4 regions of the Rubrivivax sp. JA1055 genome follow, and region 3 is predicted to be linked to each of the others. Evidence: predicted binding sites of a transcription regulator. Region 3 holds the regulator's gene; each other region holds the start of a gene.
The links. The regulator FNR, encoded in region 3, switches genes on or off when oxygen is low (the NO sensors DNR and NnrR bind a similar motif). The targets are predictions, from matches to a motif close to TTGATNNNNATCAA.
Positions count from the first base shown of each region.

Region 1: the regulator FNR is predicted to act here: its motif matches at 2,382-2,395, upstream of LOC65_RS07540 (TraR/DksA C4-type zinc finger protein).
Region 2: the regulator FNR is predicted to act here: its motif matches at 5,667-5,680, upstream of LOC65_RS02695 (iron-sulfur cluster assembly protein).
Region 4: the regulator FNR is predicted to act here: its motif matches at 4,471-4,484, upstream of LOC65_RS10365 (DUF2249 domain-containing protein).

Region 1 covers NZ_JAJKFP010000005.1:175,506-182,562, reverse strand. Annotated here, with positions in the region: gene LOC65_RS07545 (malate synthase G) at 1-1,922, shown strand, start outside; gene LOC65_RS07540 (TraR/DksA C4-type zinc finger protein) at 1,933-2,310, opposite strand; gene LOC65_RS07535 (NAD(P)/FAD-dependent oxidoreductase) at 2,436-3,662, shown strand; gene LOC65_RS07530 (class II glutamine amidotransferase) at 3,668-4,435, shown strand; gene LOC65_RS07525 (M14 family metallopeptidase) at 4,494-6,191, shown strand; gene LOC65_RS07520 (PAS domain S-box protein) at 6,201-7,057, opposite strand, start outside.
Region 2 covers NZ_JAJKFP010000001.1:611,743-618,799, forward strand. Annotated here, with positions in the region: gene LOC65_RS02675 (ABC transporter substrate-binding protein) at 1-595, shown strand, start outside; gene LOC65_RS02680 (D-(-)-3-hydroxybutyrate oligomer hydrolase) at 603-2,741, opposite strand; gene LOC65_RS02685 (tripartite tricarboxylate transporter substrate binding protein) at 2,971-3,945, shown strand; gene LOC65_RS02690 (malonyl-CoA synthase) at 4,012-5,547, shown strand; gene LOC65_RS02695 (iron-sulfur cluster assembly protein) at 5,702-6,058, shown strand; gene LOC65_RS02700 (MFS transporter) at 6,154-7,057, opposite strand, start outside.
Region 3 covers NZ_JAJKFP010000006.1:1,022,446-1,029,502, reverse strand. Annotated here, with positions in the region: gene ccoN (cytochrome-c oxidase, cbb3-type subunit I) at 1-822, shown strand, start outside; gene ccoO (cytochrome-c oxidase, cbb3-type subunit II) at 845-1,471, shown strand; gene LOC65_RS14130 (CcoQ/FixQ family Cbb3-type cytochrome c oxidase assembly chaperone) at 1,486-1,653, shown strand; gene ccoP (cytochrome-c oxidase, cbb3-type subunit III) at 1,650-2,564, shown strand; gene ccoG (cytochrome c oxidase accessory protein CcoG) at 2,578-4,068, shown strand; gene LOC65_RS14115 (hypothetical protein) at 4,092-4,331, shown strand; gene LOC65_RS14110 (hypothetical protein) at 4,384-4,617, shown strand; gene fnr (fumarate/nitrate reduction transcriptional regulator Fnr) at 4,666-5,409, opposite strand; gene hemN (oxygen-independent coproporphyrinogen III oxidase) at 5,597-6,985, shown strand; gene LOC65_RS14095 (sulfite exporter TauE/SafE family protein) at 7,043-7,057, shown strand, end outside.
Region 4 covers NZ_JAJKFP010000006.1:195,631-202,687, reverse strand. Annotated here, with positions in the region: gene ppdK (pyruvate, phosphate dikinase) at 1-296, shown strand, start outside; gene LOC65_RS10375 (FecR domain-containing protein) at 390-2,012, shown strand; gene LOC65_RS10370 (CHASE2 domain-containing protein) at 2,000-4,414, shown strand; gene LOC65_RS10365 (DUF2249 domain-containing protein) at 4,516-4,803, shown strand; gene ccoG (cytochrome c oxidase accessory protein CcoG) at 4,891-6,345, shown strand; gene LOC65_RS10355 (acyl-CoA dehydrogenase family protein) at 6,351-7,057, opposite strand, start outside.

The DNA of each region.
Region 1 (7,057 bases), on a different contig from region 3:
TGCCGGTGCCGGCCAAGGTGAAGGCGACGACGAAGAACGTCGACAGCGAGCTCGCGCTGCAGGCCGGCCCGCAGCTCGTCGTGCCGATCACCAACGCGCGCTACGCGCTCAATGCCGCCAACGCGCGCTGGGGCTCGCTGTACGACGCGCTCTACGGCACCGACGCGCTGCCCGAGACCGACGGCGCCACGCGCGCCGGCGCCTACAACCCGGTGCGCGGCGCCAAGGTCGTCGAGTACGCGCGCCACGTGCTCGACCGCACCGTGCCGCTGGCCAAGGGTTCGCACCTCGACTCCACCGGCTACCGCGTCGAAGGCGGCCAGCTCGTCGTGACGCTGAAGGACGGCAAGACCGTCGCGCTGAAGAAGCCGGCGCAGTTCGTCGGTTATCAGGGCGAGGCCGCCGCGCCGTCGTCGGTGCTGTTCGTGCACCACGGCCTGCACCTGGACCTGCGCATCGACCGCGGCACGACGATCGGCGCCTCCGACCCGGCCGGCGTCTGCGACCTCGTCGTCGAGGCGGCGCTGTCGACCATCCTCGACCTGGAAGATTCGGTGGCCGTCGTCGACGGCGCCGACAAGGTGCTGGCCTATTCCAACTGGCTGGGCATCCTGAAGGGCACGCTGACCGAGCAGGTCACGAAGGCCGGCAAGACCTTCACGCGCGGCCTGAACCCCGACCGCCGCTACACCGGCCCGAACGGCGAGGAGGTCGTGCTGCACGGCCGCTCGCTGCTCTTCGTGCGCAACGTCGGCCACCTGATGACGACGCCGGCGGTGCTGTTCGGCGACGACGGGCGCGAGATCCCCGAAGGCATCCTCGACGCCGTCGTGACGACGACGATCGCGCTGCACGACCTGCAGCGCCACGGCGCGAACGGCATCGTCAACTCGCGCGCCGGCTCGATCTACATCGTCAAGCCGAAGATGCACGGCCCGGCCGAGGTGGCCTTCGCCAGCGAGCTGTTCGGCCGCGTCGAGGCGCTGCTGGGCCTGCCCAAGGCGACCGTCAAGCTCGGCATCATGGACGAGGAGCGCCGCACCAGCGTCAACCTCAAGGCCTGCATCGCCGCCGCCGCCGACCGCGTGGCCTTCATCAACACCGGCTTCCTCGACCGCACCGGCGACGAGATGCACACCGCGATGCAGGCCGGCGCGATGCTGCGCAAGGGCGACATGAAGACCACCGCCTGGATCCAGGCCTACGAGCGCCAGAACGTGCTCGTCGGGCTGGAATGCGGCCTGCGCGGCAAGGCGCAGATCGGCAAGGGCATGTGGGCCATGCCCGACCTGATGGGCGCGATGCTGCAGCAGAAGATCGCCCACCCGATGGCCGGCGCCAACACCGCCTGGGTGCCCAGCCCGACCGCGGCAACGCTGCACGCGATGCACTACCACCAGGTCGACGTCTTCAAGATCCAGAAGACGCTGGAGAAGACCGACGTCGACGCCGAGCGCGAGGCCCTGCTCGAAGGCCTGCTGACGGTGCCGGTGGTCAAGAAGGCCAAGTGGAGCGACGCCGAGATCCAGCAGGAGCTCGACAACAACGTGCAGGGCATCCTCGGCTACGTCGTGCGCTGGGTCGACCAGGGTGTCGGCTGCTCCAAGGTGCCCGACATCCACGACGTCGGCCTGATGGAAGACCGCGCCACGCTGCGCATCTCCAGCCAGCACATCGCCAACTGGCTGGAGCACGGCGTCGTCGACAAGGCGCGGGTGCGTGCCACTTTCAAGCGCATGGCCAAGGTCGTCGACCAGCAGAACGCCGGCGACCCGGCCTACCGCCCGATGGCCGGCCGTGCCAAGGACAGCGCCGCGTTCCAGGCCGCCTGCGACCTGGTCTTCAAGGGCACCCAGCAGCCGTCCGGCTACACCGAGCCGCTGCTGCACGCCTGGCGGCTGAAGGTGAAGGCCGCGGCCTGACAGCTCCCGGCTAGCGCGAGGGCTGGCGCTCGCGCCGGCTCTCGCAGGCCACGCAGCGCAGCGCCCAGGGCTCGGCCTTCAGCCGGTCGAACGGGATCGCCTCGTCGCAGTCGGCGCAGCGGCCGTACGCGCCGGCCTGCAGCCGGCGCAGCGCGGCGCTGACCTCGCCCAGTTCACGCAGCTCCAGGTCGGACAGCGCCATGTCGACGTCGCGCTCGTCCTCACGCTGCGGCTGGTCGTCGTGATCCTGCTCGCGCAGCTCGTGCGCGTGCTCGGCGCGCGACAGGCCCTGGTGGTGGTCTTCGAGCCGGCGGTCGAGCTGGTGCTGCCGCTGCACGAGCGCGGCTTCCAGCCATGCCCGCTGGCCCGCCGTCAGTTGGGTGGACATCGTCTTCTCCTCGGCAGGGCTCTCGGGAGCCTCGGTGCGGCTCATCTTGCGCCGCGCTGTCGGGTGCTGAATTGAGGTTCATCAAGCCGCAGCCCGCCGCGGCGGCCCCGGCCGCGCTCCCTACAATGGGCCGCGTGTCGCCTCCCGTGCTTCCGGCTGCCTGCGAAGTGCTCGTCGTCGGCGCCGGCCCGGCCGGCAGCGCCTGCGCGCGCACGCTCGCCGCGGCCGGGCACGACGTGCTGCTCGTCGACCAGCACGTCTTCCCGCGTGACAAGGTCTGCGGCGACGGCCTGATCCCCGACGCCCACGCCGCGCTGCGTGTGCTCGGCGTGCACGACGAGGTGATGGACCGCGCCCTGCGCGCCGCGCACGTGCGCTGCGTCGCGCCGCGTGGCGGCCACGTCGACGTGCCCGGCACGCTGGCGGTGCTGCCGCGGCGTGATCTCGACGACATCGTCTGCCGCGCCGCGCGTGCGGCCGGGGCGCGTTTCGCCGCGCCGTGGCGTTTCGTCGCCCCGCTGCTCGACGGCGAACGTGTCGTCGGCGCCCGGCTGCGTGGCGACGGCATCGAACACGAGGTGCGTGCACGCTGGGTCGTGCTCGCCACTGGCGCCGCGGCGCCGCCGCTGGTCGCCGCCGGCGTCTGCGAGCGCCGCGCGCCCAGCAGCGTCGCGCTGCGCGGCTACCTGCACCACCCGGAGCTCGCGGCGACGCTGCGCGAGCTGCAGATCGTCTGGCACCCGCGCCTGTCGGGCGGCTACGGCTGGATCTTTCCCGGCCCGGGCGGCACCTTCAACGTCGGGGTCGGGCTGACCGCCAGCCACGCCAGCGAAGAAGGGGGCCGGGCCTCGATGCGCGAGGTCAACCTGCGCCGGATGCTCGACACCTTCGCCGCGGTGCACGCCCCGGCGGCCGACCTGCTGGCGCGCGGCGAGCTGCGCGGCGACTGGAAGGGCGCGCCGCTGCGCTGCTCGCTGGGTGGCGCACGCTGGTCGCGTCCCGGGCTGCTGGTCACCGGCGAAGCCGCCGGCAGCACCTACGCCTTCACCGGCGAGGGCATCGGCAAGGCGCTGGAGACCGGCCTGCTGACCGCCGCCGCGCTGGCCGAAGGCGGCGACGATGCCGCGGTGCGCGCCCGCCACGAGGCCGCGCTGGCCGGCCTGAAGCCGCGTTTCGAGCTCTACGAGAAGGCCGCGCACGTCAACCGCCTGCCCTGGCTGGCCGACCTCGTCGTCTGGCGCGCGCGCCGCAGCCCGCGCATCCTGCGCCGCATGAGCGCGGTGCTCGAGGAGCGCCAGAACCCCGGCCGCCTGCTCAGCTGGCGCGGCATGACCAAACTGATGTTCGAGTAACCGCGATGTGCCAGCTGCTCGGCATGAATGCCAACACGCCGACCGACGTGATGTTCAGCTTCGCCGGTCTGGCCTGTCGCGCCGATGAACACAAGGACGGCTTCGGCATCGGCTTCTTCGAGGAGCGCGGGCTGCGCCACTTCATCGACCACCACGGCGCGCGCACCAGCCCGGTGGCCGAGCTGGTCAAGCACTACCCGATCAAGAGCCTCAACGTCGTCGCCCACATCCGCAAGGCGACGCAGGGCCGCGTCGCGCTGGAGAACACCCACCCGTTCGTGCGCGAGCTGTGGGGCCGCTACTGGGTGTTCGCGCACAACGGCGACCTGAAGGACTTCGCGCCGCGGCTGCACGGCGCCTTCCGCCCGGTGGGCGACACCGACAGCGAACGGGCCTTCTGCTGGCTGATGCAGGAGCTGGACAAGGCCCACGCCGACCTGCCGAGCATCGACGAGCTGACCTGCACGCTGGCCGAGCTGCTGCCGCTGCCGGCGCGCTACGGCACGTTCAACCTGCTGCTGTCCAACGGCCAGGCGCTGTGGGCGCACGGCTCGACCAAGCTGCATTCGCTGGAGCGCCGCCATCCGTTCGGCGCCGCGACGCTGGCCGACGAGGACCTGACGGTCGACTTCGCCGCGCTGACCCAGCCCGGCGACCGCGTCGCCATCGTCGCCACCGAACCGCTGACCGCCGGCGAGCCCTGGTCGGCGTTCGCACCGGGCGAGCTGCGTGTCTTCGTCGACGGCGAGTGCCGGCTGCGGCGCTGCCCCTGAGCCCCACGCACGGCCGGCGCGGGCCACAATCGCCGCGGTCTCCCGCCGCGACGACACCATGGCCGCCATTCCCGTCCCCCGCTTCGACGTCTTCTACCGCCACGCCGAGCTTTCGCGCCTGCTGGCCGACTACGCCGCCGCCCGCCCCGGGCTCGTGCGGCTGGAGTCCATCGGCAAGAGCCACGAGGGCCGCGACATCTGGCTGGTGGTGCTGACCAACCCCGACACCGGCGCCGACGTCGACAAGCCTGCGTTCTGGGTCGACGGCAACATCCACGCCGCCGAGCTGACCGCCAGCACCGCCTGCCTGTACTGGCTGCACCAGCTCGTCACCGGCTACGAAGCCGGCGACGAGAAGATCCGCCAGCTGCTGGACACGCGCGCCGTCTACCTCTGCCCGCGGCTGAACCCCGACGGTGCCGAGCTAGCGCTGGCCGAGCGCCCGCGCCACATCCGCTCGTCGACGCGGCCCTACCCGTATGCCGAGGAGCCGGTCGACGGCCTGACGATCGAGGACGTCGACGGCGACGGCCGCATCCTCTACATGCGGGTGCCCGACCCGCACGGCCCGTGGAAGAAACACGCCGAAGAACCGCGGCTGATGGTCGCGCGCGAGCCCGGCGAGTTCGGCGGCGAGTACTACCGGCTGATCCCCGAGGGCACGCTGAAGCACTTCGACGGCGTGCGCATCAGCGCAAACCGCGACGTCGAGGGCCTGGACCTGAACCGCAACTTCCCCGCCTACTGGCGCCAGGAGTTCGAGCAGCTCGGCGCCGGCCCCTACCCGGCCAGCGAGCCCGAGGTGCGGGCGATGGTCGACTTCCTCGTGCGCCACCCCAACGTCGGCGCCGCGGTCAGCTTCCACACCCACAGCGGCGTCATCCTGCGGCCGATGGGCACCCAGTCCGACGACGACATGACGCCCGAGGATCTGTGGATCTACAAGCGCCTGTCCGACATCGGCGCCAGGCTCACCGGCTACCCGGCGATCAGCAGCTTCCACGACTTCAAGTACCACCCGAAGGAAGTCATCACCGGCACCCAGGACTGGGTCTACGAGCACCTCGGCGCGCTGTTCTGGACGGTCGAGATCTGGGCGCCGAACAAGGAAGCCGGCATCACCGACTACAAGTGGATCGAGTGGTACCGCGACCACCCGCCCGAGGACGACCTGAAGCTGCTGAAGTGGAGCGACGAGCAGTGCGGCGGCCAGGCGCACGTCGACTGGTACCCGTTCCGCCACCCGCAGCTGGGCATGGTCGAGCTCGGCGGCTGGGACCGCATGAACTACTGGCGCAACCCGCCGCCGGCGCTGCGCGAGCGCGAGGCGGCGCGTTTCCCGGCCTGGCTGACGCAGCTCGCGCTGTCGCTGCCGAAGCTCGAGCTGCTGCGCGCCGAGGTGCGGGCGTTGGGCCCCGACACCTGGCGCGTGCGCCTGGCCGTCGGCAACGCCGGCTACCTGCCGTCGAACATCAGCAAGCGTGCGATCGAGCGCAAGACGGTGCGCGGCACGGTGTTCCGCATCCACCTGCCGCCCGAGTGCACGCTGATCTCCGGCCGCGAACGCATCGAAGGCCCGCACCTGGACGGCCATGCGCCGCGCCAGTCGCTGCAGGCTTTCCTGCCGCAGCGCGAGATCACCGCCGACCGCGCCGTCGTCGAATGGGTCGTGCAGGGGCCGCGCGGTGCGGCGATCGGGCTCGTCGCCAGCGCCGACCGCGCCGGCACGGTGCGCACCGAGGTGACGCTCGACTGAACGACCGGCTCAGGCCGAGGCCCGGACCCAGCGGGCCAAGGTCTCGCGCAGCTTGTCCGCGTCGATCGGCTTGGTCAGGAAGTCGTCCATGCCGGCGGCGGTCGCGGCCTCGCGTTCGCTGACCAGCGCCGCGGCGGTCAGCGCGATGATCGGCAGGCGCCGGCCGGCCTCGCGGTAGCGCAGCGCGCGTGTTGCCTCGTAGCCGCTCATCACCGGCATCTGCACGTCCATCAGCACGGCATCGAAGGGCTGGCCGCAGGCCGCGGCACGTTCCACCGCCTCGACCGCCTGGCGGCCGTCGATCGCCTGCTCGACCTGCAGCCCCCAGCGCTCCAGCAGCGCCACCGCGATCATCATGTTGACCGGGTTGTCCTCGGCCATCAGCACGCGTGCGCCGGCCAGCTCGCGCGGCGCGCCCGCCGCCGCCGCGCTGGCGGCGGCCGCCGCAGCGGGCGCCGGGGCCAGGCTGCGCGGCAGCGGCAGCACGGCCCAGAACACGCTGCCACGGCCGGGCTGGCTGTCGACGCCGACCTCGCCACCCATCAGCGTCGCCAGCTCGCGGCAGATCGACAGCCCCAGCCCGGTGCCGCCGAAACGCCGCGTCGTCGACTCGTCGGCCTGCGTGAACGGGCGGAACAGCCGGGCCTGCGTCGCCGGGTCGATGCCGGGGCCGGTGTCGTGCACCTCCAGCCGCACGCGGCCGGCCGGCACGCGGCGCACCACGACACGCACGCCGCCCGCGGCGGTGAACTTCAGCGCGTTGCCGAGGAAGTTGGTGACGATCTGGCGCACCCGCAGCGGGTCGCCGACGACGGTGCCGTCCAGCCCCGGGCCGATGTCGAAGTCCAGCGTCAGGCTGCGCGCCG
Region 2 (7,057 bases), on a different contig from region 3:
CGAGGACGGCGCCGCCGGCGCGCTGCGCGGCTTCGAGAACACGAAGATCAAGCCGCTGTTCGTCGAGAGCTACGACCGCGCCAAGCCGGTGTTCACCTCGGTCGTGCAGAAGGCCAAGGCGGGCGACGCGCAGGCGGTGGTCTTCATCGGCACCGCCGACGCCGTCGTCGAGGGCACCCAGGCGCTGCGCGCCGCCGGCTCGCTGGCGCAGATCGGCACGCTGTCGAACAACGCCTCCAGCGGCTTCATCAAGGCGCTGGGCGAACACGCCAACGGCACGATCGTGACCCAGGTCTTCCCCAGCGAGCGGGCGCTGTCGACGACGCTGGTGCGCGAGGCCAGCGAGCTGGCGCGCGCCGCCGGCATCGCCGAGCTGACGCCGGCGATGATCGAGGGCTTCGCCGGCGCCAAGGTGCTGGTCGAAGGCCTGCGCCGCGCCGGGCCGAACCCGACGCGCCAGACGCTGCGCCAGGCCCTGGAGGGCCTGCGCAACGTCGACCTCGGCGGCCTGGAGCTAAGCTACGGCCCGAACGACCACTCGGGGCTGAACTTCACCGAACTGTCGATCATCAGCGGCGGCTACTACCGCCGCTGAGGCCGGTTCAGCGCGGCACCACCAGCGTGCCGTCGCCGAAGACGATGCGGTCGCCCGCGGCCGGCTCGGCCAGGATCGGCGGCACGTTGCCCGCCGCCAGCGCCGGCGCGGCGCCGGGGCTGCCGCCGCGCGGCAGCGTGCGCACCACCTGGCTGGGCGGCAGCGGCGCGCCCTGCGTCAGGTGGGCCCACATCAGGTCCATCGCGCGGTTGAAGTAGACGTGCAGCGGGACGAAGCGCGTGTCGTAGCCGAGCAAGGCGCCGAGCGCGATGAAACCGTCGAAGTGCTGCGCGTTCGTCACCTCGACGTAGCGCACGCCGTCGGCGCCGCCGTGGGCCTGGGTGCGCGCGTAGTAGGCCCGCGCGGCGTGGTTGACCGGCAGCAGCGCGTCGCTGCGGCCGGCGACGATCAGCACCGGCTTGCCGCGCAGGCGGCCGTCCAGCCGCACCTCGGCGACGCCGCGGCGCACACGCTGCGAGGCCTCGCGCATCGCGCCGCCGAGCAGCCGGCCGGCGGTGTCGCGGCCGGTGAGCAGCGAACGCTGGCACAGCGCACCGTCGAGCGCGAAATCGGCCAGCCCGCTGCCCGGCGACACGGCGAGGAAGTCCAGCTTCGCACCGCCCGACGAGGCGTCGTAGACGATGTTGACGCCGGTCGTCGGCGGCACGCCGTTGCCGGTCGAGAAGATCGACGCGACGCCAGCGGCCGAGGGCGCGGCCGGCGCACCGGTGGCGTCGGTGTTGGCGAACGTGAAGCCGCAGAGGCGGTCCTCGACGCCGAAGCGGCCGTAGGCATTGGTGTAGGTCGTCGCGATCGAGTTGGTGGCGAAGCGGTAGTGCGACTGGTGCAGGAAGTCGGCCTCCGCCGTCCAGCCGTAGGCCCGCAGCCGGGCGAGTGCGTCGGCGGCCTGCTCGGCGATCGTCGCGCCGGCGACCAGGCCCCGGGCGGCCAGCGCGGTGCAGCGGTTCTGCGCCGCCGCGGTGAAGGCCGCGGGCCAGAGGGCCGGCGACACCGCAGTGCCGCCGCCGGCGGCCGGCGCCAGCAGCGCGCAGGGCTGGTAGAGGTTGGCGAACGTGAAGTAGTCGGCCAGCGGCCGGCCGATCGTCGCCACCGGCGTGTCGCCTTCGCGGATCGACAGGCCATGCATCCAGCGCGGCTGGGCATTGGGCTCGCTGACCGCGACGCCGTCGATCAGGCCCTCGCGGTCCTGCTCGGCGGCGGCGAGCGCGGCGCCGCCGCCATTGGAGACGCTGCTGGCGATGACGAGGGTGTTGCGGGCGTTCAGCGTCGCCTCGCGGCGGCCGTCCCGGTCGAGCTTGCCGTAACGCTCGTTGAGCACCCAGAACGCGAAACGCACCGCCTGCAGCGTGTGCCGGCCCCAGTCGGCCTCGGGGTTCTGCCCCGAATGCGCGTGTTTGTAGGCCACGCGGTGCGGCGCCTGGGCCAGCAGGGCCTGGCGCTCGGTGTCGGCCAGCGGCGCGCGGAACAGCGCCTCGGCGCCGGCGGCGGCGGCATCGACGACACGGCCGTCGCGCAGCGTCACCCGGTCGGCACCCAGCTCGTGCAGGCCGTTGCCGCTGCCCTTGTCGGTGTAGGCGACGGCGCAGCCGCGCTTGAGCCCCCACTCGCCGGCGGTGCCGATGGCGCCGTAGATGCCGCGCGAGCCCGAGGAGGTGGCGGTGACGATGCACGGCCGCGCCGGGTCGAAACGCTCGGGCACCTGCACCATCAGCGTGACGTTCTGGCGGCCGCTGCCGTCGTCGAGCCAGGCGAAGGTCTCGCGGCCGGCGATCTTGCCTTCGCCCAGCGTGTCGCGGCCGTCGGCGTCGATGTTGGGGCCGTAGAGCACGCCCATGCCGCCGGCGGCGGTGTAGTCGACCAGCGCGCGATAGTTCACGTAGATCGCGTTGCGGCGCAGTTCGGCGGGTGTCGGCGCCAGCGGGTCGGCGAAGGCCGGCGTCGCGCCCATCAGCCCGGTCTTGCCGAGGCCGGCGGTCAGCAGGTCGTCGGCGACACCGTCGTAGACGGCCTCGGTGACCGGCCCGCGCACGCCGGCCGGCAGAGTGTTGGCCGGGGCGGTCCAGGCGGTGGCGGCTGACAGCAGGCAGGCGGCCGCGACGGCCGTCCAGGTCGGGGTGTGCTTCACGGTCGGTTCTCCTGACGGGGGAGCGGGCCGTCGCCTCGCCCGGCGCTGGAGGCGCCGGCGCGCAGGATGCCCCGTGGCCGGCAGCCGGCAGCAGCGGGCAAACCCGCCGCCCGGAACGCGGGGGGCTCCGCTGCGGGTATGCCCCCGGGCTTCACCCGGGCGTCATCGGCACCGGCCGATGGCAGCATGGCCCGGCCCGCAGTCCGCGGGACACATGAGGAGGAGACAGATGCCGCCTTGGTCCCGCCGCCGGCTGCTGGCCGCCGGTTCCGTCCTGCTCGCGCCGGCCTGGGCGCGTGCGCAGTCCGCGGGCACCCGCCCGGTGACCATCGTCGTGCCCTTCCCGCCCGGCGGCGGCACCGACGCCTTCGCCCGCCCGCTGTTCGGCGCGATGACCCGCGCCGCCGGCCGCCAGTACCTGATCGACAACCGCGGCGGCGCCGGCGGCAACCTCGGTGCCGGCCTCGCCGCCAAGGCCGCGCCGGACGGCAGCAACTTCTTCATGGGCGCGGTGCACCACGCGATCGCGCCGGCGATGTACCCCAAGCTGGACTACAGCCTGGAGGGCGACTTCGTGCCGGTGACGCTGGTGGCCAGCGTGCCGCAGGTCATCGTCGTCAACCCGCAGCGCGTCGCGGCGCGCACGCTGCCGCAGCTGCTGGCGCTGCTGCGCGCCAAACCCGGCGGGCTGAACTACGGCTCGGCCGGCAACGGCACCTCGCACCACCTGGCCGGCGAGCTGTTCAAGCAGCAGTCCGGGACCTTCATCACCCACATCCCCTACCGGGGCGCGGGGCCGGCGCTGCAGGACCTGATCGCCGGCCAGGTCGACCTGATGTTCGACGGCCTGGCCTCGTCGGCGGCGCACATCAAGTCGGGCAAGCTGCACCCGATCGCCGTCGCCGGCACACGCCGCGCACCCGGTTTCCCCGACGTGCCGACGGCACGCGAGCAGGGCCTGCCCGACTACGTGGTCTCGACCTGGTACGCGTTGTTCGCGCCCAAGGCGACACCGCGTGACGCGGTCGAGCGTTTCGGCGCCGACGTCAGGCGCGCCATCGCCAGCGACGAGCTGCGCACCACCTGGACCGGGCTGGGCGCCGAGCCGCCGGACCTGCAGGGCGAGGCGCTGGGCAGGTTCGTCGCCGCCGAGACGCGGCGCTGGGCCGAGGTCGTCAAGCGTTCCGGCGCCAAGCTCGACTGAACACGCTGGGAACGTCGGCCCGGAAAGCCTAGGATCGGCGAGCCCTCCGCTCCCGACTGGATGACGATGTCCGACCAGAACCTGTTCGCCGCGCTGCGCGCCGCGTTCCCCGACGACCTGGACTCGATCGCGATCGACTGCGGCGACAGCCCGCAGCCGCTGGCCTACACCTGGCGCGACCTGGACCGCGGCACCGCGATGCTGGCCAACCTGCTGGCCTCGCTGGAGCTGCCGCCGGCCTCGCGCGTGCTGATGCACGTCGACAAGAGCGTCGAGGCGCTGATGCTGCACCTGGCGGTGCTGCGTGCCGGCCACGTCGTCGTGCCGCTGAACATCGCCTACCTGGCCGCCGAGATCGAGTACTTCATCGGCGACGCCGAGCCGGCGGTCGTGGTCTGCGCGCCGCGCCACTTCGGCTGGACCAGCCGCATCGCCTTCCAGGCCGGCACGAAACACGTCTACACGCTGGGCGACGACCGCAGCGGCACGCTGCTGGACCGCGCCGCGTTCCAGCCCGACGTGCACGAGACGGTGGCACGCGCCGCCAGCGATCTGGCGGCCATCGTCTACACCAGCGGCACCACCGGGCGCAGCAAGGGCGCGATGCTCTCGCACGGCAACCTGCTGAGCAACGCGCGCGTGCTGCACGAGGCCTGGGCCTGGCAGCGCGACGACGTGCTGATCCATGCGCTGCCGATCTTCCACGTGCACGGGCTGTTCGTCGCCTCGCACGGTGCGCTGCTGGCCGGCGCCCGCATGATCTGGTTCTCGCGTTTCGACGCCCGAGCCGTCGTCGAGCGCCTGCCCGAGGCCACGGTCTTCATGGGCGAGCCGACGCTGTACGTGCGCATGCTGGCCGAGCCGGCGCTGGACCGCGAACGCTGCGCGGGCATGCGCCTCTTCGTCAGCGGCTCGGCGCCGCTGCTCGTCGACACCTTCCGCGCCTGGCGCAACCGCACCGGCCACGTGATCCTCGAGCGCTACGGCATGAGCGAGACCGTCATGCTGACCTCCAACCCCTACCGCCCCGAGGACGCGCGGCGCGCCGGCACCGTCGGCCCGGCGCTGCCGGGTGTCGGGCTGCGGGCGCGCGGCGAGGACGGCGAACTGGTGCCGCCGGGCGAGATCGGCGGCATCGAGGTGCGCGGGCCCAACGTCTTCTCGGGCTACTGGCGTTTGCCGGAGAAGACCGCCGAGGAGTTCAGCGCGGACGGCTGGTTCAAGACCGGCGACGTCGGCCGCGTCGACGCCGACGGCTGGGTGACGATCGTCGGGCGCAGCAAGGACCTGGTCATCACCGGCGGCTTCAACGTCTACCCGGCCGAGGTCGAGGCGCTGATCGACGACCTGCCGGGCGTCGTCGAGTCGGCGGTCGTCGGCGTGCCGCACCCGGACTTCGGCGAGGCCGTCGTCGCGGCCGTCGTCGCTCAGCCGGGCGCGACGCTGGACGGCGAGGCGCTGATCGCGGCACTGAAGGACCGCATCGCGCACTTCAAGGTGCCCAAGCGGGTCTTCGTCGTCGCGGAGCTGCCGCGCAACACGATGGGCAAGGTGCAGAAGAACCTGCTGCGCCAGACCTTCCAGCGCAGCTTCTCCGGCTGAGGCGCCGCATCGGCGACCCCAGACCACCACGATGCGGGATCGCGCCGCACACGACGGGAATCCGGGATCGCCTGGCTTTGTCCATGACAAAGCCGAGAGCAAATTTCCGAGTGTCCTGGTTGATTGGGGTCATGTCCCCGCCATAATCACGGAAATGAACAAGACACAGCCGATCCGTCTGTTGCCTGAACCGGGCTGTGGCGGCTGCATGCCCAGCCATGCCGGCTGCGGCGGCGGCTTCGGCCGCCCGTGTCCCGCGCCCGAACTGCGTGGCAACCCGGCGCTGGTGCAAGGCGTGCTGGAGTCGCTGCGCGGCGTCGTCGCCGCCGACGGCGGCAACATCGTCGACCGCCAGCTCGTCAAGGCGCTGCACATCGGCGCCGACGAGGCCGAGCTGACCGTCAGCTTCCCGCCGAGCTGCGGCATCGGCCGCGACCTCGCCGAAGGCGCCTTCCAGGCCCTGCGCCGCGCGCTGCCCGACACCGACGTCTACGTCCGCCACGCGGACTGAGGTTTCCGCTCCCCCAGACAAAAGCCGGGCATCGCCCGGCTTTTTGCATTCCATCCGGCGGCCCGTGCGGGCCGCCGGCGCGACGGAGGTGGTCGTCAGTCCGCGGCGTAGATGTCGCGGTCCTTGGTCTCGCGGATGAACAGCAGGCCGATGACGAAGCACACCGACGCGATGACGATCGGGTACCAGAGGCCGTGGTACATGTTGCCGTTGGCCGCCACCATGGCGAAGGTGATCGACGGCAGCAGGCCGCCGAACCAGCCGTTGCCGATGTGGTACGGCAGGCTCATCGAGGTGTAGCGGATGCGCGTCGGGAACAGCTCGACCAGCATCGCCGCGATCGGGCCGTAGACCATCGTCACGTAGATCACGAGGATGGTCAGGATGCCGACGATGGTCCACCACTGCCCGCCCATGAACTCGATCGGCTTGGCCTTGGCCGGGTAGCCGGCCTCGTTCAGCGTGTCACCCAGCGACTTCTTGAAGTCGGCGATGGCCTTGGTCGATTCCTCCGAGAACTTGTGGCCACCGGCGATCGTCGTCGCCGTCGGCGGCGTGATCGGCGTCTGGCCGATCATCACCACGGTCGGCGAGCCGGCCGGCAGGGCCTCGTTGACGTAGCTGGCCGAGCGTTGCGTCAGCGCGCGCTTGGCGATGTCGCAGGCCGAGGTGAAGTCGACCTCGCGCGCGATCGGGCTGCCCTGGAACGAACAGGTGGCCGGGTCGGCCCGCACGACGATCTCCGAGCGTGCCTGCGCGGCGGCCAGTTCCGGGTTGGCGGTGTTGGTCAGCGCCTTGAACAGCGGGAAGTAGGTCAGCACCGCGAGCAGCATGCCGGCCAGGATGATCGGCTTGCGGCCGATCTTGTCCGACAGCGTGCCGAAGACGACGAAGAACGGCGTGCCGATCAGCAGCGAGGCGGCGATCATGATGTTCGCCGTCGCCGGGTCGACCTTCAGCGAGCTGGTCAGGAAGAACAGCGCGTAGAACTGGCCCGAG
Region 3 (7,057 bases):
TGGTACGGCCATAACGCCGTCGGCTTCTTCCTCACCGCCGGCTTCCTGGGGATGATGTATTACTACATCCCGAAGCAGGCCGGCCGCCCGGTCTACAGCTACCGCCTGTCGATCGTGCACTTCTGGGCACTGATCTTCACGTACATGTGGGCGGGCCCGCACCACCTGCACTACACCGCGTTGCCCGACTGGACGCAGTCGATCGGCATGATCTTCTCGCTGGTCCTGCTGGCCCCGAGCTGGGGCGGCATGATCAACGGCATCATGACGCTGTCGGGCGCCTGGCATAAGCTGCGCGACGACCCGATCCTGAAGTTCCTGATCGTCTCGCTGTCGTTCTACGGCATGTCGACCTTCGAAGGGCCGATGATGTCGATCAAGACGGTCAACGCGCTGTCCCACTACACGGACTGGACCGTCGGCCACGTGCACAGTGGTGCGCTCGGCTGGGTGGGCCTGATCTCGATGGGCTCGCTGTACCACCTGATCCCGCGCATGTTCGGCCGCCAGACGATGTACAGCACGCGCGCCATCGAGCTGCACTTCTGGATCGCCACGATCGGCATCGTGCTCTACATCGCCGCGATGTGGATCGCCGGTGTCATGCAGGGTCTGATGTGGCGTGCGGTCAACCCCGACGGCACGCTGGTCTACAGCTTCGTCGAAGGCGTCAAGGCCACGTACCCGTTCTACGTGATCCGCCTCGGCGGCGGCCTGCTGTACCTGACCGGCATGGTCATCATGGCCTGGAACACGGTCATGACCATCAAGAGCGGCAAGGTCGTCCCGGCCCCGATCCCGATGGTCGCCGCCCACGCCTGACCGCCAGAACCCTAGGAGATACATGACCATGGCAAAAAACCATGCCGTCGGCGGTCACGAGAAGATCGAGACCAGCAACTTCCTGATGATTGTGCTGATCCTGCTGACGGTTGCCGTCGGCGGGCTCGTCGAGATCGTGCCGCTGTTCTTCCAGCGCTCGACGACCCAGCCGGTCGAAGGCCTTAAGCCCTACACGCCGCTGCAGCTGGCCGGCCGTGACATCTACATCCGCGAGGGCTGCTACGGCTGCCACTCGCAGATGGTGCGTCCGTTCCGTTCCGAGACGCTGCGCTACGGCCACTACTCGATGGCCGGCGAGTTCGTCTACGACCATCCGTTCCAGTGGGGCAGCAAGCGCACGGGCCCGGACCTGCAGCGCGTGGGCGGCCGCTACAGCGACGAGTGGCACCGCATTCACCTGAACAACCCGCGTGATCTGGTGCCCGAGTCCAACATGCCGGCCTACCCCTGGCTGTCGCGCAACGAGGTCGACGCCGACGGTCTGGCGCCGCGCATGAAGGCGCTGCGCTCGGTCGGCGTGCCCTACAGCGACGACGAGATCGCGCAGGCGGCCGGCGAGGTCAAGGGCAAGACCGAGATGGACGCGGTCATCGCCTACCTGCAGGTGCTGGGAACGGCCGTCAAGTGACGCCGTCCACGACCATGGACATCAACACCCTCCGCACCATCGTCACCGTCGCGAGCTTCGCGCTCTTCATCGGGATCGTGGTCTGGGCCTGGTCTCGGCGGCGCCGTGGCCAATTCGATGAGGCCGCGATGCTTCCCTTCGCCGAGAAGGAAGGCGTCGAGGCCTCAGGAGAACGGAAATGAGCGATTTCTTCAACTCAGGCTGGTCGCTTTATGTGGCCGGCATCACCATCGTCAGCCTGGTCTTCTGCCTGGTGCTGCTGATCATCGCCAGCCGCCGCAAGGTGATGGCCGACGACAACACGACCGGCCACGTCTGGGACGAGGACCTGCGCGAACTGAACAACCCCCTGCCGCGCTGGTGGGCCGGGCTGTTTCTCGTGACGGTCGCGTTCGCGGTCATCTATCTGGTTCTGTATCCGGGTCTCGGCAGCCACAAGGGTTCGCTGCAGTGGACCAGCACCGGCCAGCACTCGACCGAGATGGAAAAGGCGCGTGAACAGATGGCGCCGCTGTACGCGAAGTTCGTCGACCAGCCCGCCGAGGTGCTGGCCAAGGACCCGCAGGCGATGGCCATCGGCGAGCGCCTGTTCGCCAACAACTGCGCCCAGTGCCATGGCTCGGATGCTCGCGGCAGCAAGGGTTTCCCCAACCTGACCGACAACGATTGGCTGCATGGCGGCACGCTCGACAAGATCAAGGAAACGATCACCCTCGGCCGCGTCGGCAACATGCCGCCGATGGCTGCAGCCGTCGGCACGCCCGAAGACGTGAAGAACGTCGCCCAGTACGTGCTGAGCCTGTCGGGCAGCCCGCACAACGAGGTGGCGGCGCAGCAGGGCAAGGCGAAGTTCGCGGTCTGCGCGGCCTGCCACGGCCCCGACGGCAAGGGCATGCAGGCGGTGGGTTCGGCCAACCTGACCGACAAGATCTGGCTGCACGGTTATGGCGAGCAGGCGATCGTCGACATGGTCGTCAACGGCAAGGTCAACATCATGCCGGCGCAGGCCTCGCGGCTGAGCCCGGAGCAGATCCACGTGCTGGGTGCCTACGTCTGGAGCCTGTCGCAGACGAGCACCGTCGCGACGCGCTGAACGGGAGCACGAGATGAGCCAGGCCCGGGCCGACCTCGACAACCGGCCCGCCCCGGCATCGGCCGCCTCGGACGAGGCGCCGGCGACAGCCGGTGCCGCGACCGAGGCGGTCGTTTCTCTTTACGTCAAGAGCAAGCGCATCTACGCACGCTCGGTCTCGGGCTGGTTCAACGGCTGGCGCTGGGCGCTGGTGTGGATCACGCAGCTCGTGTTCTACGGCCTGCCCTGGCTCGACTGGAACGCGCGCCAGGCGGTGCTCTTCGATCTCGGGGCGCGGCGCTTCTACATCTTCGGGCTGGTCCTGTATCCGCAGGACCTGATCTACCTGTCGGCGCTGCTGATGATCTCGGCGTATGCGCTGTTCCTGTTCACCGCGGTGGCCGGGCGGCTGTGGTGCGGCTACGCCTGCCCGCAGACGGTCTACACCGAGATCTTCATGTGGGTCGAGCGGCGCTTCGAAGGTGACCGCAACGCCCGCATGCGGCTCGATGCCGGCCCCTGGAACTTCCAGCGCCTGTGGCGCAAGAGCGCGACGCAGACCGTCTGGATCCTGATCGCGCTGTGGACCGGCCTGACCTTCGTCGGCTACTTCACCCCGATCCGCGAACTTCTGCCATCCGCGTTCGCCTTCTCGCTCGGGCCCTGGGAGACCTTCTGGACCCTGTTCTACGGCTTCGCCACCTGGGGCAACGCCGGCTACATGCGCGAGCAGGTCTGCAAGTACATGTGCCCGTACGCGCGTTTCCAGAGCGCGATGTTCGACAAGGACACGCTGATCGTCAGCTACGACGCCGAGCGGGGAGACCCGCGCGGCACGCGTTCGCGCAAGGTCGACGCGCGCAGCCAGGGGCTGGGCGACTGCATCGACTGCGGGCTGTGCGTCCAGGTCTGTCCCACGGGCATCGACATTCGCGATGGCCTGCAGTACGAGTGCATCGGCTGTACCGCCTGCATCGACGTCTGCAATGGCGTGATGGACAAGATGAAGTACCCGCGCGGGCTGATCCGCTATGCCACGCAGAACGGCATGGCGCAGCACCAGACGCGCGGGCAGATGCTGCAGCGGGTGTTCCGGCCGCGGGTGCTGGTGTACACCGCGATCCTGTTCGTCATCGTCGGCGCCTTCGTCGCCAGCCTCGCGCTGCGACACCCGTTCCGCGTCGACGTGGTGCGTGACCGGGCGTCGCTCGCCCGCATCGTCGACGACGGCTACATCGAGAACCTGTACCGGCTGCAGGTCATGAACGCCACTGAGTCGCCGCAGCGCTACCGCGTGCGTGCCGAAGGCCTGGCGGGCATGGTGATCGACGGGCAGCCGGAGTTCGACGTCGAATCCGCCGGCGCCCGCTGGGTGACGATCGCGCTGCGCGTGCCGCCGCAAACCGCCACGCAGGCAGGGCCCGGTGCCCACACGATACAGTTCCACGTCGACCGGCTGCCCGACGCCCGGGATCCGTCTTCCGTGGTCGCTTCCGAGAATTCCACCTTCGTCGTCCCCCGCTGAAGCGGCCACGACAGGAGTCCCTGATGAATCCGAATCAAGTTTCCCGCGACACGACGCCCTGGTGGCGCATCGGCATGGTCTGGCTGGTCCTTGGCGGTCCGCTGGTGGTCGTCGTCGCGTCGCTGTCGACGGCCGTGATCGCGATCCGCGGCGCCGAGGCGGTGATCACCGAGGTGCCGTCTTCGGTTCCTCAATCCGGCCAGGTGCAGGCGGACACGCCGGCCGTCGCGGCCCGCAACCACGCCGCCACGGCGGCGCCCTGACGCGCTTTTCGCGGGCACGGTCATGAAGCGGCGGGCAAGAGACTGGAGCGCCGTGCTCTGGCCGGCCTTCATGGCGGCTGTGGTGCTCGAGCTGGCGCTGTTCGCCTTCGTCGACCCGGCCTCGCTGCGCTGGCTCGGCGGTGCGGTGGTCGAACTGCAGCCGGTGGCGGTCTACACCGTGGCCTTCTTCGCGCTGTGGGTGGTCGTGGCCGCGGCGGCGGGCCTGACGCTGCTGCTGTCGCGCAGCGAAGCCGAGATCAACAGCCGCAGCTTTCGCGGCCGCTGAAAGCAAGACGCCGCGCGGTGCGCGGCGTCTGGCGTGAGGGCAGCCGTCTCAGCAGGCGGCCGAGGAGCCGTTGACGAGCTTCTGCAGGGCTTGCGGGTCGAGCACGCGGATCTGGCGTTGCTTGACTTCCAGGATGCCGTCATCCTGGAACTTCGAGAAGGTGCGGCTGACCGTCTCGAGCTTCAGGCCCAGGTAGCTGCCGATCTCTTCGCGCGTCATGCGCAGGATCAGCGAATGCGGCGAGAAGCCGCGCGTCTGCAGCCGTTGGGTCAGGTTCAGGAGGAAGGCGGCGAGGCGTTCCTCGGCCCGCATGCTGCCCAGCAGCAGCATCACGCCGTGATCGCGAACGATCTCGCGGCTCATGATCTTGTGCAGCTGGCGCTGCAGGTCGCTGAACTCGCGCGACAGGTCTTCCAGCTGCTGGAACGGGATCACGCAGACCTGGGAGTCTTCGAGCGCGACCGAGTCGCAGGTGTGGCGGTCGGTGCCGATGCCGTCGAGGCCGAGCAGTTCACCGGCCATCTGGAAGCCCGTCACCTGGTCTCGCCCGTCTTCCGACGAGACGCAGGTCTTGAAGAAGCCGGTGCGCACCGCGTACAGCGACAGGAACGGATCGCCGGCGCGGAACAGCGTCTCGCCGCGCGGCACTGCACGGCGCGTTGCCACCATCGTGTCCAGGCGCTCCAGCTGATCGTTGGACATGCCGACCGGCAGACACAGTTCTCGCAGATTGCAGCTCGAGCACGCGACCTTGAACGGTTCGAGCCGGATGCCGGAAGACGTGTTGTTCATAGGGGTTCGACGATTGGAAGCAGTTCGGTCCGGCGTGGCGGTGTTCACCCGAGTATCGCTCATGACGTCGCTCAAGGGCAGGGGCGATTCTTCGCTCGCGTCCCGGGGTGTCGCTTGAGGCAGATCAAGCCCGTCGGGTGGGGGTTTGGCACAGTCCAGCCCGTACCGCATGACGGCCGGATGAATTATGGACACGATTGTTCCTGAAGCACTGCTGAGGCGCCTCGACGTGCCCGGCCCCCGCTATACCTCTTACCCCACCGCGGATCGCTTCGGCGAGGCCTTCGGCCCAGCAGAGTACCGGCAGGCGCTGCGCCAACGAGCCGAAGGCAGCACCGTCGGCGGCACGCCGCCGCTGTCGCTTTATATCCACATCCCGTTCTGCGAATCGGTCTGCTACTACTGCGCCTGCAACAAGATCATCACGAAGCACCACGAGCGCAGCACCGAGTACCTCGATGCGCTCGAGGCCGAGATCGCGATGCATGTCGCCGAGCTGGGCAAGGGGCAGACGGTTTCGCAACTGCACTTCGGCGGCGGCTCGCCAACCTTCCTCACCGACGAGGAGATCGCCCGGCTGATGAACACGCTGCGCGACGCGTTCAAGGTCGTCGCCGGCGCCGAGATCTCGATCGAGGTCGATCCGCGCACTGCGACGCCGGAGCGGCTGCGCAGCCTGGCGGCCGTCGGCTTCAACCGCATCAGCTTCGGCATCCAGGACTTCGATCCCGAGGTGCAGGAGGCCGTGCACCGCGTCCAGTCCTATGACAGCGTGCGCGATCTCGTGATCGCCGCCCGTGCCAACGGCTTCGAGTCGATCAACGCCGACCTGATCTACGGCCTGCCCAAGCAGACGCCGGAGTCGTTCGCGCGCACCATCCAGCAGATCGCCGAGCTGCGCCCGGACCGCATCGCGCTGTACGCCTATGCGCACCTGCCGACCCGCTTCAAGCCGCAGCGCCGCATCCTCGCCGAGGATCTGCCCAAGGGCGAGGAGCGCATCAAGATGCTCGGTGGCGCGATCGCCGGCTTCATCGCCGCGGGCTACACCTACATCGGCATGGATCACTTCGCGCTGCCCGGTGACGCCTTGTCGGCGGCGCGCCGCCAGGGGCGCCTGCACCGCAACTTCCAGGGCTACAGCACGCAACCCGACTGCGACCTGATCGCGCTGGGCGTGTCGTCTATCGGCCGCATGGGTGCGACCTACAGCCAGAACGCCAAGACCCTGCCCGAGTACTACGAGTCGATCGCCAAGGGTGAATTCCCGATCGTGCGCGGCCTCGCGCTGACGCGCGACGACCTGCTGCGCCAGGCGGTGATCATGGCCATCATGTGCCAGGGGCGCGTCGAGTACGAGTCGATCGAACTCTCCCACATGATCAAGTTCCGCGACTACTTCGCGGTCGAGATCGAGGACCTCAAGCCCTTCGCCGAAGGCGGTCTCGTCGAGGTGAACGACGACTCGATCCAGATCACCGCGCTGGGCTGGTACTACGTGCGCGGCGTGGCCGCCGTCTTCGACAAGCACCTGCGCGCCAGCGGCAACCGCGAGCGCTTCTCGCGCATCATCTGAGTCGGCACGGGTTATCCCGCAACGGGATAATCCGCGCATGACTCAGCAAGGCCCCGCGTGGACTTCGCGCTC
Region 4 (7,057 bases), 830 kb from region 3:
GCTTCAGCCGCGACGACGCGGGCAGCTTCCTGCCGCGTTACCTGAAGCTCGGGCTCTACGAGCACGACCCGTTCCGCTCGATCGACCAGAAGGGCGTCGGCCAGCTCGTCGAGATGGCGGTCGCCAAGGGGCGGGCGACGCGGACGGACATCGAGCTCGGCGTCTGCGGCGAACACGGCGGAGACCCGGCCTCGATCGCCTTCTTCCACCGCGCCGGGCTGCGCTACGTGAGCTGCTCGCCGTTCCGCGTGCCGATCGCGCGGCTGGCCGCGGCCCAGGCCGCGATCGCGGCCTGAACCGGGAATGCCGAACAGGCCCCGCCGACAGACTCCCGGCAACCTCACGGGACGGCCAGCGGCCGTTCGTCGAACGGCATGTCGTCCCCCCCGATGCACCGCGCTCCCCTGACCGGCCTGCTCGCGCTTCTGGCGCTGGCCGGCAGCGCCCATGCGGCGGCCGAAGGGCCGGTCTGGACCTACCGCGTGCGCCCCGGCGACACGCTGATCGCGCTGCAGGCGCGGCTGCTCGCGCCGGGCATCGGCTGGCAGGCGCTGCAGCAGCGCAACCAGATTGCCGAGCCGCGCCGTCTGCCGATCGGGCGCCCGCTCGAGATCCCCGTGGCCTGGCTGCGCGCGCAGCCGGTGCAGGCCGACGTCCTGTTCGTGCACGGCGAGGTCGAACTGCGCCGCGCCGGCGAGGCGCCGCGGCGGCTGGCCTCCGGTGAACAGGTGGCCGCCGGCGACGAGATCGTCACCGGCGCACGCTCGTCCTCGGCGGTGCTGCGGCTGGACGACGGCTCGCGGCTGCTCGTCGAGCCGGGCAGCCGCCTGCGTGTCGAGGCGCTGGACCGGCGCGGGGCCAGCGCCTACCGCGAATCGCGGCTGAAGCTGGAGAACGGCGGTGCCGAGGCCAGCGTGCCGCCGGCGCCGCCCTTGCCGCCGCGGCCGCGGCTGCAGATCCGCACCCCGGTCGTCAACCTCGCCGTGCGCGGCACCGAGTTCCGCGCCCGCAGCGACGCACACGGCACGCGGCTGGAGGTGCTGCGCGGCCGGGTCGCGGCCGGCGCCCGGCCGGTGGCCGCCGGCCGGGGCCTCGTCGCCACCGCCGACGGCGTGCAGCGCGCCCGGCCGCTGCCCACGGCGCCGGTGCTGGCGCTGCCGGCCGGCCCGGTGACGCGGCTGCCGCTGGCGTTCGCCTGGCCGGCGCTGGCCGGCGCCACCGCGTACCGAGCCCAGGTGCTGGACGCCGACGCCGACAGCCGGCTGCGGCTGGACGGCCGTTTCGACGAGGCCGCCGCCGAGTGGCCCGACGACCTGCCCGACGGCCGCTACGAGCTGCGTGTGCGCGCCATCGGCGCCGACGGGCTCGAAGGCCTGGACGCACGCGCCGGCTTCGAGCTGAAGGCGCGCCCCGAGCCGCCGATGCCGATGGCGCCCGCGCCCGCCGCCCGCGTCGACGCCGGCCGCGTGGCCTTCGCCTGGACACGCCACCCGCAGGCCGCGCAGTACCGCCTGCAGGTCGACACCGTGGCCTCGTTCGAGTCGCCGCAGGTCGACCACGAGCTGGTGGACACGGCGACGAGCGTCGATCTGGCGCCGGGCCGCTATTTCTGGCGCCTGCGCAGCGTGCGCCCGGGCGGCGACGCCGGGCCCTGGGGCGAAGCGCTGGCGCTGGAGGTCGTCGAGCCGCCTCCCGCGCCACCGGCCGTGCCGCCGCAGGCCGAGGCCCGGCACGACCGCGTGACGCTGGCCTGGCCGGCGTCGCCGCGGCCCGGGGTGCACTACGAGATCCAGGTCGCGCGCGACGCCGGCTTCGCCGCCCCGGTGCTCGAAGGCAGCTCGGACCGCGCCGCCTGGAGTTTCGAGCCGCCGGGCGCGGGCCTCTACCACGTGCGTGTGCGTGGTGTCGGCAGCGACGGCCGCCCCGGCGCCTGGGGCACGGCGCAGCAGTTCGAGGTGCCGCCCGCCTGGCACTGGTGGTGGCTGTTGCCGGCGCTGCTGTGGCTGCTCTGAGCCCCGGCCGGCGACGCTGGATCGTTCCCGCGGCAGGTCTGCTCGCCGCCGTCGTGGTCGGCGTCTCGCCGCTGCAGGCCTGGTGGTCGCAGCCGCTGCAGGACTGGGCGCAGCGCACCGCAGCGCCAACCCGGGCGCCCGCCGGGGTGCTGATCGTCGATGCCGACGACCGTTCGATCGAGGCCTTGCGCGGCACCGGCGCCTGGCCCTACACGCGCGACACCCACGCGCTGCTGATCGACGGCCTGCGCCGCCACGGCGCCCGGGCCGTCGTGCTGCAGCTGCTGCTGGCCGAGCGCCGTGACACCGTCGACGGGCGCCCGGTGGCCGGGCCGACGGCGGCCGGCCGCAGCGCCGACGGCCGCACGCTCGACGACCGCAAGCTGGCCGAGGTCGTCGGCCGCCCCGGCGCGCCGGTGGTGCTGGCTGCGGCCGGCGTCGACGCGCTGGCCGGCGCACGTGCCGCCGACGGCGAGCCGGCCGCGCAGCACTGGCGCGAGCTGCTGCTGCCGGCGGCCAGCGTGCGGCCCGACAACCCGGCGGCACTGCGGCTGGGCGTGGTGACGACACCGCTGGACGACGACGGCGTGCTGCGCCACGTGCCGCTGTGGCACGCCGCGGGCAGCCAGCGGCAGCCGTCGATCGCGCTGGCCGCGCTGCTGGCCGCCGGCGGCCATGTCGACGCGCGCTGGCCGGTCGACGAACGGGGGCGGGTGCAGCCGCTGTTCGGCCCCCAGGGCCGGGTCGAACGCATCTCGTACCGCGACGCGTGGACGCTCGCCGCCGCCGATGTCGTCGACGGCGACCCGGGGCGTGCGCTGGCCGATGCGGTGCGCGGCCGCGTCGTCTTCGTCGGCAGCAGCGCGCTGCTGGCCGGGCGCACGATGACGGTGGCCGGCCAGGCCGACGCGACCGAGATCGCGGCGCAGACCTTCGCCGCGCTGCGCGACGGCCCGCTGGTGCGCACGGCCGGCGTGCCGCTGCAGGCGGCGACGCTGCTGCTGGCGCTGCTGCCGGCGCTCGGCGCCGCGCTGACGGCCGCCGGCACCGGCGTGCTGCTCGCCGGCTCGGCGCTCGCCGCACTGGGCCTGCTGGGGGCCGGCAGCGCGGCCATGGCGCTGGCGGCGATCAGCCTGCCGCTGGCGGCACCACTGGCGGCCCTGGTCGCGGCGCTGGCGGCGCTGCTCGTGCTGCAGCGCCGCGAGCAGGCCGAGTGCGAGCGCCGGCTGGCGCTGGAGCGCGAGATCGCGGCACGCTCCAGCGCCACCAAGTCGGCCTTCCTGGCGACCGTCAGCCACGAGATCCGCACACCGCTGAACGCCGTGCTCGGTGTCGCCGACCTGATGACGGCGACACCGCTGTCGGACGAGCAGCGCCGCCACGTCGACGTGTTCCGCCATGCCGGGCAGACGCTGGCCGCGCTGATCGACGACCTGCTGGACCTCGGCAAGATCGAGGCCGGCCGGCTGGAGCTGGTGGTCGAGCCGTTCGTGCTGCGTGCGTCGCTGGACTCGGTCGCGGCGCTGCTTCAGCCCCGTGCCGCGGCGAAGGGCCTGCGGTTCGTGCTCGACGTCGACGAGGACCTGCCGGCCTGGGTGAGCGGCGACCGGCGCCGCGTCGAACAGGCGCTGACCAACCTGCTCGGCAACGCGATCAAGTTCACGGCACGCGGCGAGGTGTCGCTGCAGGCGGCACGCTCGGCCGCCGGCGGCGTGCGCTTCACGGTGCGCGACACCGGCATCGGCATCGCGCCGGCGCAGCAGGCACTGGTCTTCGAGCCTTTCGTGCAGGCCGACGACCGCATCACGCGCGACTACGGCGGCACCGGCCTCGGGCTGGCGATCACGCGGGCGACGGCCCAGCAGATGGGTGGCGACCTGCGGCTCGAGAGCCGGCCGGGCGTCGGCTCGACCTTCACGCTGGAGCTGCCGCTGGCCGCGCACACCCCCGCGTCTGCGGCGCACACTCCCCCGGGGCACGGTGCGGCGACGCCGGTGCTGCCGCCGCCGGAGGCCTGGCTGGACGGCGTGCTGCTGGCCGAGGACAACGAACTCAACGTCTACATCGTCAGCGCGATGCTCTCCGGCCACGTCGGCCGGCTCGACGTCGCCGCCGACGGCCAGCAGGCGCTGCAGCGCCTGGAGTCCGGGCGCTACGACCTCGTCTTCATGGACATGCAGATGCCCGGCCTGGACGGCCTGGCGGCGACGCGTGAATGGCGCCGCCGCGAAGCCGAGCGCGGGCTGGTGCGCACGCCGATCGTCGCGCTGACGGCCAACGCCTACGACGAGGACGTGCGCGACAGCCGCGAGGCCGGCTGCGACGCCCACCTCGCCAAGCCGGTGTCGCGTGCCGCGCTACTCGAGGCGATGCAGCGCTGGGGCACGGCACCACGGGGCTGAAGCCGGCCGTCGAGCGCCGGCGCCGTAAAGGTGCATTTGCCACATTGCTTTGACGCTTGACGCGCGTTAACATGCTCGCGTCATACACCTTACGTCCGACCATGAGCTTCCCCAGCCCCTCCGTCCTGGACCTGCGCGGCGTCGTGCCGGCCGAACGCCACGCCCTCGTCTTCGGCCGCCTGGCCGAGCTGGCCGCCGGCGACGGCCTGCTGCTGGTCAACGACCACGACCCGGTGCCGCTGCAGCGCCAGCTGCACGAGCGCTGGCCGGGCCTGTTCAGCGTCGCCTACCTGGAAGACGGCCCCGCGGCCTGGCAGCTCGAGATCCGCAAGGCCGTGCCGGCCGAAGCCGCCGGCTCGTGCTGCTCGGGCGGCCGCTGCTGCGGCTGAGCCGGCGATGACCTGGGTCGTCACCGAAGCCTGCCTGAGCGGCCGGCCAACGGACCGCGTCGGCGTCGGCCGGAAGCCGGGGCCGCGGTGAAGCACGAACGCGCCGGCGTGATCCCGATCCGCCCCGTCGCCGCTGCCGCCGGGGCGCCGGAAGTCGTGTCGCTGGTCCAGAAGCGCCAGCCGATCCATGCCCGCGCCGTCAGCGGCCGCTACGCCACCTGGCGCTGGGTCTTCGTCTGGCTGACGCAGCTCTTCTTCTACGGCCTGCCCTGGCTGGAGATGGCCGGCCGCCAGGCGGTGCTGTTCGACATCGACGCGCAGCGCTTCTACCTCTTCGACCTGGTGCTCGTGCCGCAGGACCTGATCTACCTGGCCGCGCTGCTGGTGCTGTCGGCGCTGGCGCTGTTCTTCTTCACCGCGGTCGCCGGCCGGCTGTGGTGCGGCTACGCCTGCCCGCAGACGGTCTACACCTCGATCTTCATGTGGATCGAGCGCCAGTTCGAAGGCGACCGCCTCGCACGCATGCGCCTGGACCGCGCACCGTGGAGCGCCGGCAAGCTCGCGCGCCGCAGCGGCAAGATCGCCGCGTGGACCGTGTTCAGCCTGGTCACCGGCCTGAGCTTCGTCGGCTGGTTCACGCCGATCCGCGAACTGGTGCCGGCGACGCTGCAGGGCGACATCGGCGGCTGGAGCGCCTTCTGGGCGCTGTTCTACGGCGCCTTCACCTACGGCAACGCCGGCCTGCTGCGCGAGCAGATGTGCAAGTACATCTGCCCCTACGCACGTTTCCAGAGCGCGATGATCGACCGCGACTCGCTGGTCATCGCCTACGACAGCGGCCGCGGCGAACCGCGCGGCGCGCGCTCCAAGAAAGCCGACGCCGGCGCGCTGGGCCTGGGCTCCTGCGTCGACTGCACGCTGTGCGTGCAGGTCTGCCCGACCGGCATCGACATCCGCAACGGCCTGCAGAACGAATGCATCGGCTGCGCCGCCTGCATCGACGCCTGCGACGGCGTGATGGACAAGCTGGGCTACGCACGCGGCCTGATCCGCTACTCGACCGAGAACGCGGTGGCCGGTGGCTGGAGCCGGCGCGAGACGCTGCGCCGCGTGCTGCGCCCGCGGGTGCTGATCTACGGCGCGCTGCTCGCGGCGCTGACGCTGGCCTTCGCCGCCAGCCTGGCGCTGCGCAGCCCGTTCCAGTTCGACGTGCTGAAGGACCGCAGCACGCTGGCGCGCCTGGTCGACGACGGTGCGATCGAGAACGTCTACCGGCTGCAGGTGACGAACCGCAGCGAACAGCCGCAGAAGCTCGCCGTCACGGCCGAAGGCCCGGCCGGGCTGGTGGTCGACGCCCCGCCGATCACGGTCGACGCCGCCGGCGCCGCCCAGGTCGTCGTGCGCCTGCGCCTGCCGGCCGAGACCGCAGCGCCGCTGGCCGGGCAGTCGGTGCCGGTGGCCTTCGTGCTGAGCGCGGCCGCGCAAGACGGCCAGCCGGCGCTGTCGCGGCGCGAGAAGTCGACCTTCCTCGTGCCGCGCTGAAGCCTTCAGGCCAGCGCGCGGCCGATCAGGATGCGCTGCACGTCGCTCGTGCCTTCGTAGATCTGGCAGACACGCACGTCGCGGTAGAGGCGCTCGACCGGGAAGTCGTTGACGTAGCCGTAGCCGCCGAAGGTCTGGATGGCGGTGCTGCAGACACGCTCGGCCATCTCGCTGGCGAAGAGCTTGGCCATCGCCGCTTCCTTCAGGCAGGGCTGGCCGGCGTCCTTCAGTGCCGCCGCATGGTGCACCAGCTGGCGCGCGGCCTCGATCTGCGTCGCCGCGTCGGCGAGGCGGAACTGCACCGCCTGGTGCTCGAAGATCGGCTTGCCGAAGGCGACGCGCTCCTTGGCGTAGGCGGTGGCCGCCTCCAGCGCCGCACGCGCCATGCCGACGCACTGCGAGGCGATGCCGATGCGCCCGCCTTCCAGCCCCGACAGCGCGACCTTCAGGCCCTCGCCTTCGGCGCCGATGCGGTAGGCCGCCGGCACGCGGCAGCCTTCAAAGACGATCTGCGCCGTGTCGCTGGCGTGCTGGCCCATCTTGTCCTCGAGCCGGGCGACGACGTAACCCGGCGTCGAGGTCGGCACCAGGAAGGCGCTGAAGCCCTTCTTGCCGGCGTCCTTGTCGGTGACGGCGATGACGATCGCGACGTCGCCGTTCTTGCCGCTGGTGATGAACTGCTTGACGCCGTCGATCACGTAGTCGTCGCCGT